One region of the Intestinimonas sp. MSJ-38 genome, then DNA from elsewhere that is predicted to be linked to it. Evidence: riboswitches for the same ligand, from Rfam matches in the RefSeq annotation. Region 1 holds a riboswitch; each other region holds the start of a gene.
The links. Region 1 has a riboswitch for thiamine pyrophosphate ahead of KQI26_RS07315 (TenA family protein). Riboswitches for the same ligand answer to the same signal wherever they lie in the genome.
Positions count from the first base shown of each region.

Region 1 (5,554 bases):
AATGCGGGAAAATGGACAAAAAAGAAGCGCCGGGCGCAGAGGCTTTGACACCTCCGCGCCCGGCGTTTTTTCAGCCTATTAACTGATCTACATAGGTAATCAGGGGATGCAGTTGTTTCAGGCGAAACATCTCAAATAACTTATCTGAACTTACCCATTGAACATCTACAACTTCTGTTTCCTGTAAACGCATTTCTTCAATCTTTATATCCCTATGAAACAGCCAAACATCGTAAAAATCCTGCACATTTTCCCGTCTGGTCTGATAAATCAATTTTTCACTTCCGGGAGTAAGCAGTATTCCTAATTCTTCTTTTACCTCTCGGATTGCTCCTTGCAAGCTGGTTTCCCCGGAAAATACAGAACCACCCGTACATTCCCAATAAAGAGGGTATTGCTTTTTCGGATGCCGCTGTGATAAAAGATACTGCCCCTGCTGGTTGACGATCCATACACTCACAGATAAATGATACAGCCCTTTGGGTATGATTTCTCCACGGCACATTGTTATTCCAGACTTTTCCCGTTTTGCATTATATAAATCCCATTTTTCCATTTTCATACCTCTTTGTGTGGGATCGGTGCTTGCCGAAAATCAAGTAAGTAAATATCCGCAATCCTTTCTATTTCTGTACGCTGATCTGCGGAATACTTATCATAAATCCCACCTGCTAACATACGGGCTGCCTTTGCGCTTTTAATTGCTGGAAGCACATCATCAAACACAATACAGTGTTCAGGTGCAACCCCTAATTTTCTTGCGGCCAATTCAAAGACATCCGAATATTCTTTTCCCCGCTGAACCTCATCTGTTGAACATAGAGCGTCAAATAATTCTAAAATAGAATTGTTCTTTAAGCATGGAATATAGAGCTTTTCCGGCAACCCCGTAGCAACTGCAAGTTTTATTCCATGTTCTTTTAAGCGCAGAAGATAATCAAGGGCATGGGGCAGCAGACCGACATGGTTACTGTATTCCTCGACCGCCATATTATTCCATTCCTCAATAATTCCCTCTACCGTTTCCTGCAATCCAAAAAGATCAATGGTATATTGTGCGGCTTCCTCAAAACTCCTTGCACATATTTCAGTTACATAATTTTCCGGGACGGGAAGATTTCTCTTTTTCAAAAACTGAATATCTATATGCTCCCATACATCCATTGAATCCAGAATTGTTCCATCTAAATCAAAGATTGCCGCATTAAAATCCATTTTTCTTTTCCTTTCCGCAAAATAAATCTTTCAGTTCCGCAGCAGCAGCTTTTATATCAGACTGCGCTATGATGGCAGATACAACAGCCAGCCCGTCAATTCCCATGGGCTTGAAACGCCCTGCATTTCCCTTATTGATACCGCCAATAACAACTATCGGCAAAGAAACGGCTGCGCGGATTTTCTGTAATTCTTCCATTGATACAGAATCAGCGTCGGTTTTAGTTCCAGTAGGGAACATTGCGCCAACTCCCAAATAATCTGCACCATCCTGTTGTGCCTGTATTGCTTCTGCAATGGAAGATGCAGATACTCCCAACAGCATATTTTCCCCAATTACTTTGCGGACGGCAGCCGCAGGTAAATCATGCTGTCCAATATGTACCCCCGTAGCCTGCACAGCCATTGCAATATCTATCCGGTCGTTTATGATAAGGGGAATATGGTATTTATCCGTAACCTGTTTCACGGCAACAGCCTGATTGTAAAATTCTAATGAGGACAATTCTTTTTCTCGGAGTTGTATCATTGTGCAGCCTCCTAAAATTGCCTGTTCTACCGCTTCTGTCAGGCTATCGCAGCTCATTAGTTGACGATCAGTAACAAGATAAAGTGTATAATCAAAGTTCATTTTGCACCTGCCTATTCTTTAGATAAACCATGCTGATACAATTCGTAGAAATGGTGCGTCGGGCCACAGCCTTTTCCAATCGCAAGAGAGTGTTCGATTGCCATTGTGACATAAGCCTTTGCAGATTCGACTGCAAGCGGAACACTTTTTCCCTTTGCAAGCTGGGAAGCGATTGCAGAAGAAAAGGTACAGCCTGTCCCATGAGTATTTTTCGTATCAATGCGGGATGTTTCAAAATGGTAGAAATTTTCTCCATCAAATAGGACATCAACAGCATTTCCTATATGATGTCCACCCTTGACAACAATCGCCTTACAACCCATGGCATATATTTTTCTTGCGGCAGCCTCCATATCTGAAACTGTGGAAATCTGCATATCCGCTATTTTCTCTGCCTCTGGAATATTTGGAGTAAGTACATCGGCAAGTGGAATTACTGTGTCTATCAAGGTGGAAACCGCCGTAGGATTCATCAATGGGCAGCCATTTTTGGCATACATAACCGGGTCGATTACAACATTTTGGGGCTTATATTGTAATAGTTTCTTTGCCACCGCTTTCATACATTCTGGTGTAGAAAGCATACCGATTTTTACTGCGTCCACTTCAATATCTTCAAATACGGCGTCAATCTGTTTTTCAATCATATCAGGGGTAATATCTTGGATGTCGATAACGCGGCTGGTGTTCTCTGCAACAACAGAAACAATAACACTCATTCCAAATACGCCGTGAGCAGAAAAAGTTTTCAAATCAGCCTGAATACCTGCACCTCCGCTGCAATCTGATCCGGCAATGGACAATACTTTTTTCATTTTGCATTTTCCTCCATTCTTTCGTTCCGATAGGCCATCTTCCAAAAAGCAAGCTCTAACAAACTTGCTTTCTCAAAAATATCAGCCAGATACTTTTTATTTGCTTCTGATAACCCAGCACATTTATACTCTGCAAAAGCAGACCATTCTTTGCAACTTTCTGCATATTGTTCATCGGCATAATCTTTGATAAAGTCCCAATATCTTGATTCTCTGCTTGTAGGGACAGCCGCCAGTTTGCGGAATATATAGCTGTAACTTAACATACAGGGAAGAACCGCCATTAAAATTTCTTCATTCTTTCCATGTGACGCAATCTCAAACATGAAATCAATGTAATTTTGATTTTCAGGCAAAGGGGCGATCAGTTCAATATCATCATCTGTTATGCAAAATTGCTTTAGATAATCCAGCCGCACTTCCGATTCCGTATCATTTACAAAGTTCAGCATGGAGTAGTAAAGCTGAATTTCTCTTAATGTATCAGCATGAAAAATTGCCTTGCCGTATATACGGGCATAGTTTTTCAGATAGATACTATCCTGAATCATATATCTCTTGAACTTTTCAAGAGGTAGCTTTCCAGTTTGCACTTCCTGCACAAATGGGGTAGCTGCACATTCTTCCCAAATGGGAATGTTGTGGGTTAAGATGTCTTTCATAAATGCCATGTTTGATCCTCCTAAGATAAAAAAATAGAGCCTCTAAAACAATTAGAAGCTCTTTCAGACGCAATACGAGCGTAAGAAATTGCTTCCCTACGCCGGTATTAGCCGACAGGTCCAGAGGTCAGGTCTTACCTTTTTCAACTTGTTCAGTTCCCTCGCAAACACATATCATATCTTATTCAATTAAAAAAGGACATTCCCAAAACAGAGAATGTCCAAAAAATACGAATCTGTATTCTTTAGCTCCCTGCGTTGGTATTAGCCAACAGGTTCAAAGGGTCAGGTTTTAACCTTCTCAACTACAAGGTAGTCCCCCTGCTTGAGTATTATTATAGTTAGAAAGTCCCCAAAAGTCAAGTCTACGCATTTAGGGCGGTAAAAGTCCACAGAAATCAAGGTTTTTTCCGCATGGTCGGCAGGCAGTTGGATAAAGTTATCCTGTTCCCCTTAAAACGGGGTTCTAAATGCGGGCAAATGGACAAAAAAAGAAATGCCGGACGCAGAGGCTTTGACAGCCCCCGCGCCCGGCGTTTTGCTTATTCGTCTGTGAAGTGGAACCGCTGCGCCGCAAAGTCGGCGTCGCTCATGGCGTCCAGCTTATTTGCGGTCTGGCAGGCCAGCGCCACCATTTCCTTGTCCATGTCCGGCAGTGCTGCCCGGAGATTTGCCGCCGTCCTGCGGCGGTCGGCGTTGTGGTACAGACAGATCAGGTTTTCTTCTTCCACGGTGAAATACATTCCTCATACCTCCATTTCTTTTGATTTTTCCCGCGCCGGGGGCTTCTTTTTCTGCTCCTCCTTGGCGGCGGCAAGCTGCGCCCGGATGGACGGCTTCTTTTGTTTCTGCGTTGTCTTTTGGGTCTGCTTGGGCTTTTTGGCCTCCGCCTTGGTTGCCTCGGCCACATCCAAAAGGGAAATCTGTTCCCCGGCTTTTGCCCTTGCTTCCAGTTCCTCCATAGACGGGGCGTTGTTCATCATGCCGTCGATCATGTTGTAGTTCTGCTCGGTGGACATTTCCGCCGTCTTGATATGGCTTTCTGGCTGGGCGGGGATGGCAAAGGCTCTTGTGCCGTTTGCCATAATAAGATACCTGCCGTCCTCCGACTGGTGGTGGAATCCATACCCGGCGGCCTCCATCTGTTCCCGGCTCCTGTCGGTCAGATAGAAACGGCCTCTCGGCGTCTGGATTTGTTCGCCGGTCATGCACTCGTCCGGCGTGAGCTGCTTTTCCGGCTGGGCGAAAAACTCCGGCACCTGCCGGTAGTCGGCCCCCTCGTCCACATAGTAGGCGGTCTGTTTTCCATCCTGCCGGAACACCACAATATCCCCCATCGAGAGGGAATGTCCCTTGTAATCGGCGGGATGTTCCATGTTGAAGCGGCGGTAAATCTCGTCCAGTGTGATGTCCTTGTCCAGCGGCGCGGAGTAGATAAGCTGGTAATTCTTCCTGTCCACCGAAAGCCCATCCGCCTGCAATTCCTCATAGGAACGATAGCGGAAGTCGCGCCCCTCCGGGCCGGGCGGCACTTGGTAGATGGAAAAGTTGGGCTGCGCCGGGGCCTCATAGTCAGAGGCAACATATTCCTCCACCGTCAGCCCGGCAGCGGCGGCCTCCTGTTCCAGCTCTGCCTCGATCTGTTTTTTGTGGTCCTGCAAGCTCTGGTCGAAGTCGGCAAGCTGCGGCGGCTCCGGCAAGTGGTACTGTCCCTGATTGAGAAGCGGGCGGCACTCCTTTACATAGTCCAAAACCGCATTGAAATAAGCGGTCTGTTCCGGCGTCAGGGTTTCCCCGGATCGCAGGGGGCGCTGGGCCTCCTGCTCCATAGCGGCCAGATTGCAATGCAGCTCCATATACGGGATGAACTCATGCAGCAGCATATCCCGCTGGGCCTTGTCCGCCTCCCATGCCTCCGGCCCCTCATGGTGCAGCACATGGTTTTTCCAGCTTTCATCCTGTGCGTAGTATTCGTGGTAGCCCCGGATATGCTGGATCATGGAACCGTCCCCGTCGCCAAAGTCCTGCCGTCCCTCGTAGCTGTCCGGCTGGCCCTGCATGGTAAAATCAATGCGGAACTTGGTCTTGTCGTACCAATGGCCCGTATAGCCCGGCTGCTCCCGTTCATGGCGTCTGGCGCTGTCCAGCTCCTTAAAAACGGCCTCGGCTTCATGCAGCGGCATTTGCTGGCCGTCTTTCAGATGGGGGCTTTCACTCCAAAGGATCGTGAC
Region 1 is NZ_JAHLPO010000009.1:49,572-55,125, forward strand. Features, by position in the region: gene KQI26_RS07295 (NUDIX domain-containing protein) at 71-556, opposite strand; gene KQI26_RS07300 (HAD family phosphatase) at 559-1,215, opposite strand; gene thiE (thiamine phosphate synthase) at 1,205-1,846, opposite strand; gene thiD (bifunctional hydroxymethylpyrimidine kinase/phosphomethylpyrimidine kinase) at 1,858-2,661, opposite strand; gene KQI26_RS07315 (TenA family protein) at 2,658-3,332, opposite strand; TPP riboswitch at 3,399-3,496, opposite strand; TPP riboswitch at 3,557-3,656, opposite strand; gene KQI26_RS07320 (transposon-transfer assisting family protein) at 3,866-4,066, opposite strand; gene KQI26_RS07325 (LPD25 domain-containing protein) at 4,070-5,554, opposite strand, start outside.

Region 2 (5,554 bases), on a different contig from region 1:
TCTGGCGGGGCTTCTGCTGGGGCCCACCTGCCTGAATATGGTGGTGGAAACCGACTTTTTGCTGAAAACCTCTGAGCTGGGCGTGATCTTCCTCATGTTCCTGGCCGGTCTGGACACCGACCTGAAGGAGCTGAAAAAAACAGGGCTCACTTCCCTGTTCATCGCCGCCTGCGGCGTAGTGGTGCCCCTCATCGGCGGCGCTCTGTGCTATAAGCTGTTCTTCCCCCAAGCCACGGGTGACGCCATGCTCCGGGCGGTGTTTGTGGGCGTTGTACTGGCGGCCACCTCGGTGTCCATCACCGTGGAGACCCTGCGTGAGCTGGGCCGCCTGCGCGGCAAGGTGGGCACCGCCATTCTGGGCGCAGCCGTCATCGACGACATTCTGGGCATTGTGGTGCTCACCATTCTCACCAGCTTCACCGATCCCTCGGTGAAACCCCTGATGGTGGTGGGCCGGATCATCGGCTTTTTCGTGCTGCTGGCCCTGGTGGGCTTCGTGGTCTACCGGCTGTTCCGGAAGCTGGGCAAGGCCTATTACAACCACCGGCGCATCGCCATTTATGGTCTGGTGTTCTGCCTGCTTCTGTCCTATGCGGCCGAGCATTTCTTCGGTATTGCCGACATCACCGGCGCTTATTTTGCCGGACTGATCCTGTGCAACATCGCCGAGGCCCAGCCCTACATCGCCCGGAAGATCAACATTGCCTCTTATATGCTCTTTTCCCCGGTATTTTTCGCCAGCGTTGGCATTGAGACCGATCTTCATGGCTTCACCCTGTCCCTCTTCGCTTTTGCTCTGGCCCTGACTCTGGTGGCCATTCTCACCAAGGTGATCGGCTGCGGCCTGGGAGCCAAGCTGTGCAAGTTCTCCGCCCATGACGCCCTGGCGGTGGGTGTGGGCATGATCTCCCGCGGCGAAGTGGCTCTGATCGTGGCCCAGAAGGGCGAGCAGGCCGGGCTGGTGGATGCCTCCCTCTTCCCGGCGGTAGTGGCCATGGTGATCGTCACCACGCTGATCACCCCTGTATTGCTCAAGCTGGTGATGGGCCGCTCTCCCCTCCCCGCTCCCGACGAACCCACCCTCACTGTCAAAAGCGGCGACTAGGCAGCGTGACGCTGCACCCATACTCTCCCCGGCTGTATGCGCCCGGGGCCTCGATGCTCCGGCTCCGCCGGAAGGGGCTATTGTGCGATCCTGGCAGCGTGGTCCGGTGCCCGGACGGCCATACTTTCTTTGCTTTTCTGCGTACAACCGGCCCGGCGCGGGAGCGCAGTATGGGAGCGGAGGCACTCCGCCAGCCCCTTGCAAAAACTCGAAAAAGTGGCCTAAGCCACTTTTTCGACACGCTCAACAAAAAAACCTCCCATCAGGGAGGTTTTTTGTCTGTTTATCCGTTGGCTTTTGGCAGCTTCACAAACTTCACCAATGCGGCCACGGCCAGGGCGTTGATAATGGTTTCGGGGATCATAAAGGTGCCGTTATAGGTCAGAGACCAGACCCAATCGGGCACAGCGGGATCGCCGGTGTGCCAGATGATGATGCCCGAGAGGAAGTGGCACAGAAACCGGATGACGCACACGGCCACCGTGGCCACGCCTGCGCCCACCACGGCATTTTTGAACCGGCGGGCCACCAGGGGCGCCAGACCCAGCAGGCCGAAGGGCAGCACATAGTCCAGCATCACCACCAGAAAGAACCACAGCAGCGTGCGCACCGGCGGAGCCCAGAAGCCCTCGATCATCTGAATGACGGCAAAGACCAATCCGGTGAGCAAGCCCCACTTGGCGCCATAGCGCAAAGCGATGAAGATGATGGGGGCCATACAAGCGGCGGTCACCGAGCCGCCCAAGGGCATCTCCCACACCTTTACCATGGCCAGCACGGCGGCCAGGGCCACCATAATGGCGCTTTCGGTCAGTCTTCTTGTGTTGTTTTTCTGCATCGTACCCATCCTTTCCCTGCCCGAAGGCAACAAAAAAAATCGCGGGAACAATGCCCGCGATGAAAGGCGGCGTGATGCCGCTGCCATACCCGGCAGCAGAATGAAGCCCATAATGATCTCTTCCTACGCTGGCATTACCCAGATCAGGTTTGAGGGTTGACGGTCTGTCCGTCTCTCAGCCGGCATGAAAACCAGCACCCCTGTCCACTTGTCATAGGAAGTATACTCCACCCTCCCCCATTTGTCAAGCGGAGTGCCTCCGCGGGCATACTCTCTTTGCCTGGGTGAACACAACCAGCCTTCGTTCTGTTGCCCAGCGCGGGAGCGCAATTTGGCCGTCCCGACACGGGACCGCTGCTAGAGTTGTTTTTTGATCTTTTCGATGACGCCCTTTTCCAGGCGGGAGACCTGGGCCTGGGAGATGCCGATCTCCTTGGCCACCTCGATCTGGGTACGGCCATCGTAAAACCGCAGGGCCAAAATCCGCTTCTCCCGCTCGCTCAGACCGCTCATGGCCTGCTTCATGGCGATCTGCTCGATCCAGCTGTCGTCGGTGTTTTTCGGGTCCCGCACCTGATCCATCACGCAGATGGCATCGCCCCCGTCCTGATACACCGGCTCATAAAGGGAAATGGGGTCGGAGATGGCATCCAGGGCAAACACCACTTCTTCCCGCTTCATGCCGATGGCCTTGGCGATCTCCTCCACGGTAGGCTCCCGCTGGTGTTCCCTGGTGAAGGCCTCCCGGGCGGTGAGGGCCTTGTAGGCGTTGTCCCGCAGGGAGCGGCTCACCCGCACCGGGCTGCTGTCCCGGAGATACCGGCGGATCTCGCCGATGATCATGGGCACGGCATAGGTGGAAAACCGCACATTCAGGCTCAGATCAAAATGGTCGATGGACTTGATCAGCCCCACGCATCCCACCTGGAACAGATCGTCGGCTGCTTCTCCCCGGCCGCCGAACCGCTGCACCACCGAAAGCACCAGCCGCAGATTCCCGGCGATGAGCTTCTCCCGGGCCTGCTTGTCTCCGCCCCTGGCCTTTTCCAGAAGCTCTCTGGTTTCTTTTCCCGTCAAAGTCGGCAGTTTGGATGTGTTGACGCCGCAGATCTCCACTTTTCCCTGCATTCGTGTTCCTCCCTTTTTTTGTTACAGACAGTATTGCCTGAAAAGAGAGAACTAATACCCAGAACACCCGCTGCGGCGGGTGTTGCCCCAGGTTTCTTCCCAGCGGCGAAAGCCGCCGGGCCCCTCCTGGGCCATTGGCGGCGTGTTATTTTGGCACAAGGCCAAAATAACTTGCAAGCCGTCAGGCGACGCCGCCGCTGGGTCTCGGGGAAAAACTAGGTTTTTCCCCGACCTTTTTCCAGCCTCCCGGCGGGGTCCCTGCCGAAGCCAAGCGGATACAACCAGCCTTTTCTGTGGCACTGGGCCAAAGAAAAGCCCCCCTTGTGCAAAGGGGGGACAGCATGGCAACGCCATGCAGGGGGGATTGTGAAACTTAGTGCACCAGTTAGCCAGATTCTGTAATTCAGCGCGGGAGCGCAGTTTGGGTGCAGCGTCACGCTGCCTAGAGGGTCATTTCCTTTTTCAGTCGGGAGATGATCTTCTTTTCCAGCCGGGAGATATAGGACTGGGAGATGCCCAGGAGATCGGCCACCTCCTTCTGGGTCAGCTCGTCCCGGCCGCCCAGGCCAAAACGCATGGAAATAATCGTCTTTTCCCGCTCACTCAGCCGGTCGATGGAGCGGCGCAGCATTTCCCGATCGGCGTCGTCCTCCACCGGGCGCATGACGCAGTCGGGCTCGGTGCCCAGAATGTCGGACAGCAGCAGCTCGTTTCCGTCCCAATCGGTGCTCAGCGGCTCGTCGATGGACACCTCCGACCGGGCCCCGGAGTGTTTGCGCAGCACCATCAGGATCTCGTTTTCAATGCACCGGGAGGCATAGGTGGCCAGCTTGGTGTTCTTGTCCCCCCGGTAGGTGTTCACCCCCTTGATCAGCCCGATGGTGCCGATGGAGATCAGATCCTCAATGCCGATGCCGGTGTTTTCGAATTTCCGGGCGATGTAGACCACCAGACGGAGATTGTGCTCGATGAGGGCCTGGCGGATCTCCGGCTCCTTGCCGGTGTAATGGGCCAGGTATTCCTTCTCCTCTTCCGGGGTCAGGGGCGGGGGCAGGCTCTGGGAAGAGCCGATGTAATAGATGGACGGCAGCTGACAAAGCCCTAGCTTTTCCAAAAGCTTCCGCCCCTTCAAGGAAAGAGCGGCCCGCAGCAAAGAGAGTTTCACGCAGTATTCCTCCTTTATCATCCCAAAATCGCCTGGCAGCCTTCGGGGGTGGAGATCCGCCCCGGGGCGATACCGATGAGCACTTCTTTTTCCTCCCGGCCATCCACCAGCATTTTGTCCGGTTTCATGGCCAGGAGCAATGCGCCGGGCTGGCCCACCGCCTGGTATGGCAGCAGCAGGAAGCGGCGGGAGCGGAGCCGTTCAAAGACCTCCGGCCCGTTGTCCCCCCGCAGGTTTTCCAGCGCCTGCCGCTCTTCCCGGGAAAGCAGCGGGACAAGGCAGCTTTTTTCCACCACCATCACCCGTTTCTGGCTCATGGGGTCCCGCAGAAGGTTGCCGGTATCCCGCAGAGCGTGCACCTCCGCCCACTGGCCGCCCACGCAGATCTTTACCCGGGCCGGAGCGGCTCTCCGCTCTCCCCTTCTGGCGGAAAAGGCCAGAGACAGCAGCACATAGGCCGCCCCGAAGGAAAAAAGCAGGCTCTGTATGGGCAGGTGCACATAGGGTACGCCGCCCCGCACCCAGAGCCGGTGACTGCCAGAGAGGGCGGTCAGGGCCATCACGCCGCCGCCCATGGCCATGGTCACGGACAAAAGCAGCAGGCTCAGCCGCAGGGCTTCCCCGGGAGAGCGGACATTGAATGCGGTAAGGCAGAGCAGCAGACAGCAGAGGGCTTTGATGAAAAGGCCCCACAGGCCCTGGGCCGGGGCAAAAAACAGCACAGCCGACAGCACACCTCCCAAAGCGGCGCTGAGCAGCAGCCGGGGCACAAAGCAGGCTTTGCCGCCCAGCCGGCCCACGCATCGCAGCAGGAGGTAGTTGATGCCGAAGTTGAGGAAAAACAGAATGTCCAGATAGACCACCATATCCCCCAGCCTCCTTTCCCCACCAGTATACTCCCTGTCCGCCGCATATTTTGTCGTGGCGAGCCGCCACGGCCAGACTGCGCTCCCGCGCTGAGCGACAGAGCGAAGGTTGGTTGGATGCCGCAGGTCAAAGAAAAAGCCCCCCTTGTGCAAAGGGGGGACAGCATGGCAAAGCCATGCAGGGGGGATTGTGAAGCCGGGCGCACCGGTTAGCCAGGCTGTATGATCGGGTGCGGGAGCGCAGTCTGGCCGTCCGGACACTGGGCCCGGGTGTGGTTATCGTCAGCCAAGTGTCGCCAATCCCCCCGGCGGCGCAAGCCGCCACCCCCCTTTGCACAAGGGGGGCTTTGGGGCCGAGTGTATGCAATTAGCTTTTGTTCTGTTGCCCGGTGCGGGAGCACCGCCTGGCCGTCCGGACACGGGACCGGCAGCGCAGTATGGCCGTCCGGACA
Region 2 is NZ_JAHLPO010000022.1:31,772-37,325, forward strand. Features, by position in the region: gene KQI26_RS12035 (cation:proton antiporter) at 1-1,105, shown strand, start outside; gene KQI26_RS12040 (energy-coupled thiamine transporter ThiT) at 1,389-1,943, opposite strand; TPP riboswitch at 2,045-2,155, opposite strand; gene sigG (RNA polymerase sporulation sigma factor SigG) at 2,301-3,071, opposite strand; gene sigE (RNA polymerase sporulation sigma factor SigE) at 3,514-4,257, opposite strand; gene KQI26_RS12055 (sigma-E processing peptidase SpoIIGA) at 4,254-5,102, opposite strand.
Region 2: linked by a shared signal. The riboswitch ahead of KQI26_RS12040 (energy-coupled thiamine transporter ThiT) and the one ahead of KQI26_RS07315 (TenA family protein) in region 1 are both predicted to bind thiamine pyrophosphate.

Region 3 (5,554 bases), on a different contig from region 1:
TCATACCGGATCCGGTGCGGGAGGCGATTTCTTCTGGAGAGATACAAGGCCAAGCGCCCATTTCGGAAGACTTGTTCCGTCTGTTCAGTGCGTGGAAAGAACTGGGACAGGAAGAGTCTTTTACGGCGGATGTGGATTTGGGCGTGGAATGTGGCCCTGTTTCCCTCAATGGGAAAATGAAGTACGGCCAGGCCCAGGTGGATGGCAGCAAGATCGGTTGTGTGCGCAAGGACGATCTTTCCGTCTATTTCACGGAGGGAAGGTTCTGTGATCAGAACGGCGTGCTGCTGACTGCGGAAAACAACGAGCTGACCCATTACACCCGATTGCTGGAAGTGTTGAAGCAGATTTGCCTGAACGGGGAATTTGACTGCACCGATACCGGGAACAACACCTGGCTCTATACACTGACACTGGACGAAAGCGGTATGAAGGCGGTGGCCTATGCGGCGGCGCCGGAGCTGGAATCGCTGCCGGTAACCCTTTCCGCTGGAAGCGTGCAGGTCAGGGTCAGCGGAAATAGGATCCAGGAGATCAGCTGTACTTGCAGCGGCGGAGTGGACGGCCTGGAGGATGCAGCACCGGGCACAGTGTCTGTGAAACTGGACTTTGCCCATAATGGCTCATTTGATGTCCCCCATGCAGTGAAAGAGCAGTTGGTTCCGAAAGAGGTGGAGGAAAGTGGAAAATAAAATCATCTGTATCGCTCGGGAGTTTGGAAGCGGCGGCCATGAAATCGCCCTGCGCACAGGCTCCAGGCTGGGAATCCGGGTATATGAAAAGGATTTGTTCCATCTGGCTTGCCGGTATGGGGAGCTCTCGGAAAAGATGATGGAGTCTGCGGATGAAAGGGCGACCAATCCGTTTTTATACCGGACGGTCCATGAGGGAAACTACCATGTCACCCGGGGACTGCCCACTTCCGAAGTGCTGTTTGAGCTGCAAAGCCATGAAATCCGGCAGATTGCCAAGGGGGAAAGCTGTATTTTCGTGGGCCGCTGTGCCGACTATGTTCTGCGGGAAGAAAAGGTGAAGCTGCTGCGGGCCTTTGTCCGGGCCCCTTTGGAAAAGCGGATCGAACGGAAAATGCAGCAGGAGAACCTGACCAGGGAAAAAGCGGTGCGTCTTGTGCGGAAAATGGATAAGCGGCGGAAAAAATACTATGAATCCTATACCGGGCTGGCTTGGGGATCGCCGGATGGGTATGATCTCTGTATCGATACCGGTACCACAGAATTTGAGGCCGCAGTGAACCAGATCTGTCTGGCTTACCAGAGTTTATAAAAGTGCTGTATGAGTTTGATGTAAAAAAGAGGGCATCCGGGGAGATGCCCTCTTTTTCAAAAGCCGGGCCAATGAGAAGGGAGAGGGCAAGATTTTTTTGGAAAACCCCAGGAATAGCTCTTGCATTTTTGAGGGTGGTGTGATAGAATAAACAAGCTAATTTAATCCATGCGGTCATGGCGGAACAGGCAGACGCGCACGTTTGAGGGGCGTGTGGGCAACCATACGGGTTCAAGTCCCGTTGACCGCACCAGAAAAAGAGACACGACAATCGGTCGTGTCTCTTTTTTCGTTTCTGCATCTTTGGAAGTAAAACGGTAATATTGAAGAATGTGAATTTCTTCTTGACAAGGGCCAGGGGAAGAGATAAAATAGGCATATCGAAATATTTAAAATGATTGATGAAAGGCGGGAGCAGGATGAGTTTGTGGAATTTTGTGCAGGATCAGCTTCTGGGAATGGCCTGGCTCAATGATCTGATTGGCCGGGGGTTGAGCAAAGTGGGAGTGGATACAACCAGCCCTATAGGGGGAAGCCTGCACTTTTTTCTCTATGATGTGATCAAAATCACAGTGCTGCTTTGTTTGCTGATCTTTTTGGTCTCCTATCTGCAAAGCTATTTTCCGCCGGAGAGAAGCCGGAAGATCCTGGGCCGGTTCCGGGGAATGGGGGCCAATCTGGTGGCGGCCCTTTTAGGGACGGTGACGCCCTTTTGTTCCTGTTCTTCCATTCCGCTCTTTATGGGATTTATCGGAGCGGGACTGCCGATTGGGGTGACCTTCTCCTTTCTCATTTCCTCTCCCATGGTGGACCTGGGCAGTCTGGTGCTGCTGATGGGGATTTTTGGAACCAAAGTGGCGGTCATTTATGTGATTCTGGGGCTTGTGGTGGCTATGGTGGGGGGCGCTCTCATCCAGCGGCTGCATCTGGAAGATCAGGTGGAGGAATTTATCCGCCAGGGAGTGGCTGTTCAGGCCGAGGGGCCGGTGCTGACTCAAAAGGATCGGGTGGTTTATGCCAAAGAGCAGATGCTTTCCACCTTCCGGAAGGTCTTTCCCTATATCCTCATCGGTGTGGGCATTGGAGCGCTGATCCACAACTGGATTCCCCAGAGCTGGGTGGAAACGGTGCTGGGCGGAAAAAATCCGCTGGGTGTGGTGTTGGCCACCATCATTGGCGTGCCGGTGTATGCTGATATCTTCGGCACCATCCCTGTGGCCCAGGCTCTGCTGGGCAAAGGGGCTATGCTGGGCACCGTGCTCTCCTTTATGATGGCGGTGACCACCTTGTCTCTGCCCTCCCTGATTATGCTGCGCCGCGCGGTAAAGCCCCGGCTGCTGGGAGTGTTTGTGGCCATCTGCACTGTGGGAATCATTCTGGTGGGATATCTGTTCAATGCCCTCCAGCCCTGGCTGGGAATGTAAGGACAAAATCCTTGCAATTTTTTGCACCCGGTTTTATAATAAAAAACAACATCATATCGTGACCAGGGAGCTCGCAAACGGGCTGAGAGGAAGCTGTGCGCTTCGACCTGCTACCTGATTTGGGTAATGCCAACGGAGGGAGTCCATTCGTTTGCGGTTTTCGCCGCGGGAGGCCTTCTCCGGAGGGCAAGCCCGCGGCGTTTTTTTATTGAAAAAGGAGGAAGGAAAATGCTGGGTAATTGTTTGGACAATGTGCGGGAAAAATCCCCCCTGATCCACAACATCACAAATTATGTCACCGTCAACGATGTGGCCAATGTGCTGTTGGCCTGCGGGGGAAGCCCCATTATGGCCGATGACCTGGGAGAGGTGGAGGAGATCACTTCCATCTGCGGCGGCCTGAATATCAACATCGGTACACTGAACAGCCGTACCATTCCGGGGATGTTTGCCGCCGGGAAAAAGGCCAATGCTCTTTCCCATCCGGTGGTGCTGGACCCGGTAGGGGCTGGCGCCAGCACGCTGCGCACCAAGACGGCGCTGGATCTGCTGGAGCAGGTGCATTTTACCGTCATTCGGGGCAATATCTCCGAAATCAAGACCCTGGCTCAGGGCAGCGGCAAGACCCGGGGTGTGGACGCCGATCTGTCCGATGCCGTCACAGAGGACAACCTGGAGGCCGCCGTTGCATTTGCCAAGGAAGTGGCCGCTCGTTTTGACAGCGTGGCGGCCATCACCGGCGCCATCGATCTGGTGGCGGACAGGGAGCGGTGCTTTGTCATTCGCAACGGCCGGCCGGAGATGGGGAAGATCACCGGCACCGGCTGCCAGCTGTCCGGACTGACGGCGGCCTTTGTCACCGCCAACCCGGAGCATACTCTGGAAGCGGCCGCCGCAGCTGTGGTTACGATGGGCCTGGCCGGTGAGCTGGCATTCCAGTGTCTGGAAGAGGGCGAGGGCAACAGCTCTTACCGCAACCGGATCATCGATGCCATCTATCACATGGATGGCAAGCAGCTGATGGAGGGCGCCCGGTATGAAGTGCGATAAAAAAGATCTGCTGCTTTATGGCGTCACCGACCGGAGCTGGCTGGGGGAGCGTACCCTTTATTCTGCGGTGGAGCAGTCCATCCTGGGGGGCGTGACCATGGTGCAGCTGCGGGAAAAGGATCTGGCCCAGGAGGAATTCCAGAAGGAGGCCCGGCAGATCCAGGAGCTTTGCAAAAAGCACCAGGTGCCTTTCCTTATCAATGACAATGTGGAGCTGGCGGTGGAGATCGAAGCTGACGGCGTTCATGTAGGCCAGCACGATATGGAAGCGGGACAGGTACGCCAGAAGATCGGCCCGGACAAGATCCTGGGGGTCTCGGCCCAGACGGTGGAGCAGGCTCTCAAGGCCCAGGCAGCGGGCGCCGATTACCTGGGGGTGGGGGCGGTGTTCCCCACCGGCACCAAAGACGATGCCGACGCCGTCAGCCTGGATATGCTGAAAGCCATTTGCCAGGCGGTGGATATCCCGGTGGTGGCCATTGGCGGCATCAAGGAAAGTAATATTCTGTCCCTCAAAGGCAGCGGCATCTGCGGCGTGGCGGTGGTTTCGGCCATTTATGCCAAGGAGGACCCCCAGGCCGCGGCAGCCGGACTGCGGAAGCTGACCGAGGAGGCCATTCAGTGAAGATCCAGGGGGCTTTGTTTGATCTGGACGGCACATTGCTTCAGTCCATGGAGATGTGGCAGCAGCTTCCCCTTCAGCTGGTACGGCGTCTGGGGGGAGAACCCCCGGAAGATCTGGCTCGCACCATCGAGGCCATGGATCAGCGCCAGGCGGCGGAGTACATCATCCGGACCTTTGGCTTTGCGGTTTCGGTGGAGCAGGTGCTGAAGCTGGTGGAGGAACTGGCGGCAGAAGAATACCGCCAGCATCTGCCAGCCAAGCCTGGAGCCGAAGTACTGCTGGAGCAGCTGCGGCAGCAAAAAATCCCCTGTGGCATCGTCAGCGCCACCCAGAAGGAGCTGTCCCAGGCGGCCATGGAGCGGTTGGGGCTGTGGAAGTATTTTTCCTTTGCCTTAGACTGCGGGGAGTATGGACCCAAGACAAATCCCCATATCTATCTGGCCGGGGCGGAAAAGCTGGGGAGTGCACCCTGCTGCACCCTGGTTTTTGAGGATGCTCTTCATGCGGCCCGCACCGCCAAAGAAGCGGGTTTTGTGACGGTGGGGGTGTGGGACCCTGCGGGAGAAGAGCACCGAGGGGAGATGGAAGCATTTTGCGATCATTATATAGAGCGTCTGGACGCACTGGAAGTGCCGAAATCTTTTCAATGACAGAACGCGGCGGGTCGGGGGCACCACTTCCCGTCGCTTAATAAAACTTCAATGCAAAAAGGAGAAAGAACATGAAAACAGCATTGACGATCGCTGGAAGCGATTCCAGCGGAGGCGCCGGGATCCAGGCCGATATCAAGACCATGACGGCCAATGGCGTTTACGCCATGAGCGCCATCACCGCCCTGACGGCCCAGAATACTACCGGCGTTTACGGCATTATGGAAGCAACCCCGGAATTTTTGGAAGAGCAGCTGGAGCGGGTGTTTACCGACATCTTCCCCGACGCTGTCAAAACCGGCATGGTTTCCTCTTCTGCTCTGATCGCCGTTATCGGCAAGGTTCTGCGGCGGCATCAGGCAAAAAACATTGTGGTGGACCCGGTGATGGTCTCCACCAGCGGCTCCCGGCTGCTTGCAGAGGATGCGGTGGCCGCTCTGAAAGAAGAACTGCTGCCTTTGTGCACCGTGTGCACCCCCAACATTCCGGAAGCCCAGGTGCTGGCCGATATGGCCGTCACC
Region 3 is NZ_JAHLPO010000012.1:56,983-62,536, reverse strand. Features, by position in the region: gene KQI26_RS08980 (GLUG motif-containing protein) at 1-692, shown strand, start outside; gene KQI26_RS08975 (AAA family ATPase) at 682-1,284, shown strand; tRNA gene KQI26_RS08970 (tRNA-Leu) at 1,455-1,537, shown strand; gene KQI26_RS08965 (permease) at 1,704-2,708, shown strand; TPP riboswitch at 2,762-2,866, shown strand; gene thiM (hydroxyethylthiazole kinase) at 2,937-3,758, shown strand; gene thiE (thiamine phosphate synthase) at 3,745-4,383, shown strand; gene KQI26_RS08950 (HAD family phosphatase) at 4,380-5,033, shown strand; gene thiD (bifunctional hydroxymethylpyrimidine kinase/phosphomethylpyrimidine kinase) at 5,105-5,554, shown strand, end outside.
Region 3: linked by a shared signal. The riboswitch ahead of thiM (hydroxyethylthiazole kinase) and the one ahead of KQI26_RS07315 (TenA family protein) in region 1 are both predicted to bind thiamine pyrophosphate.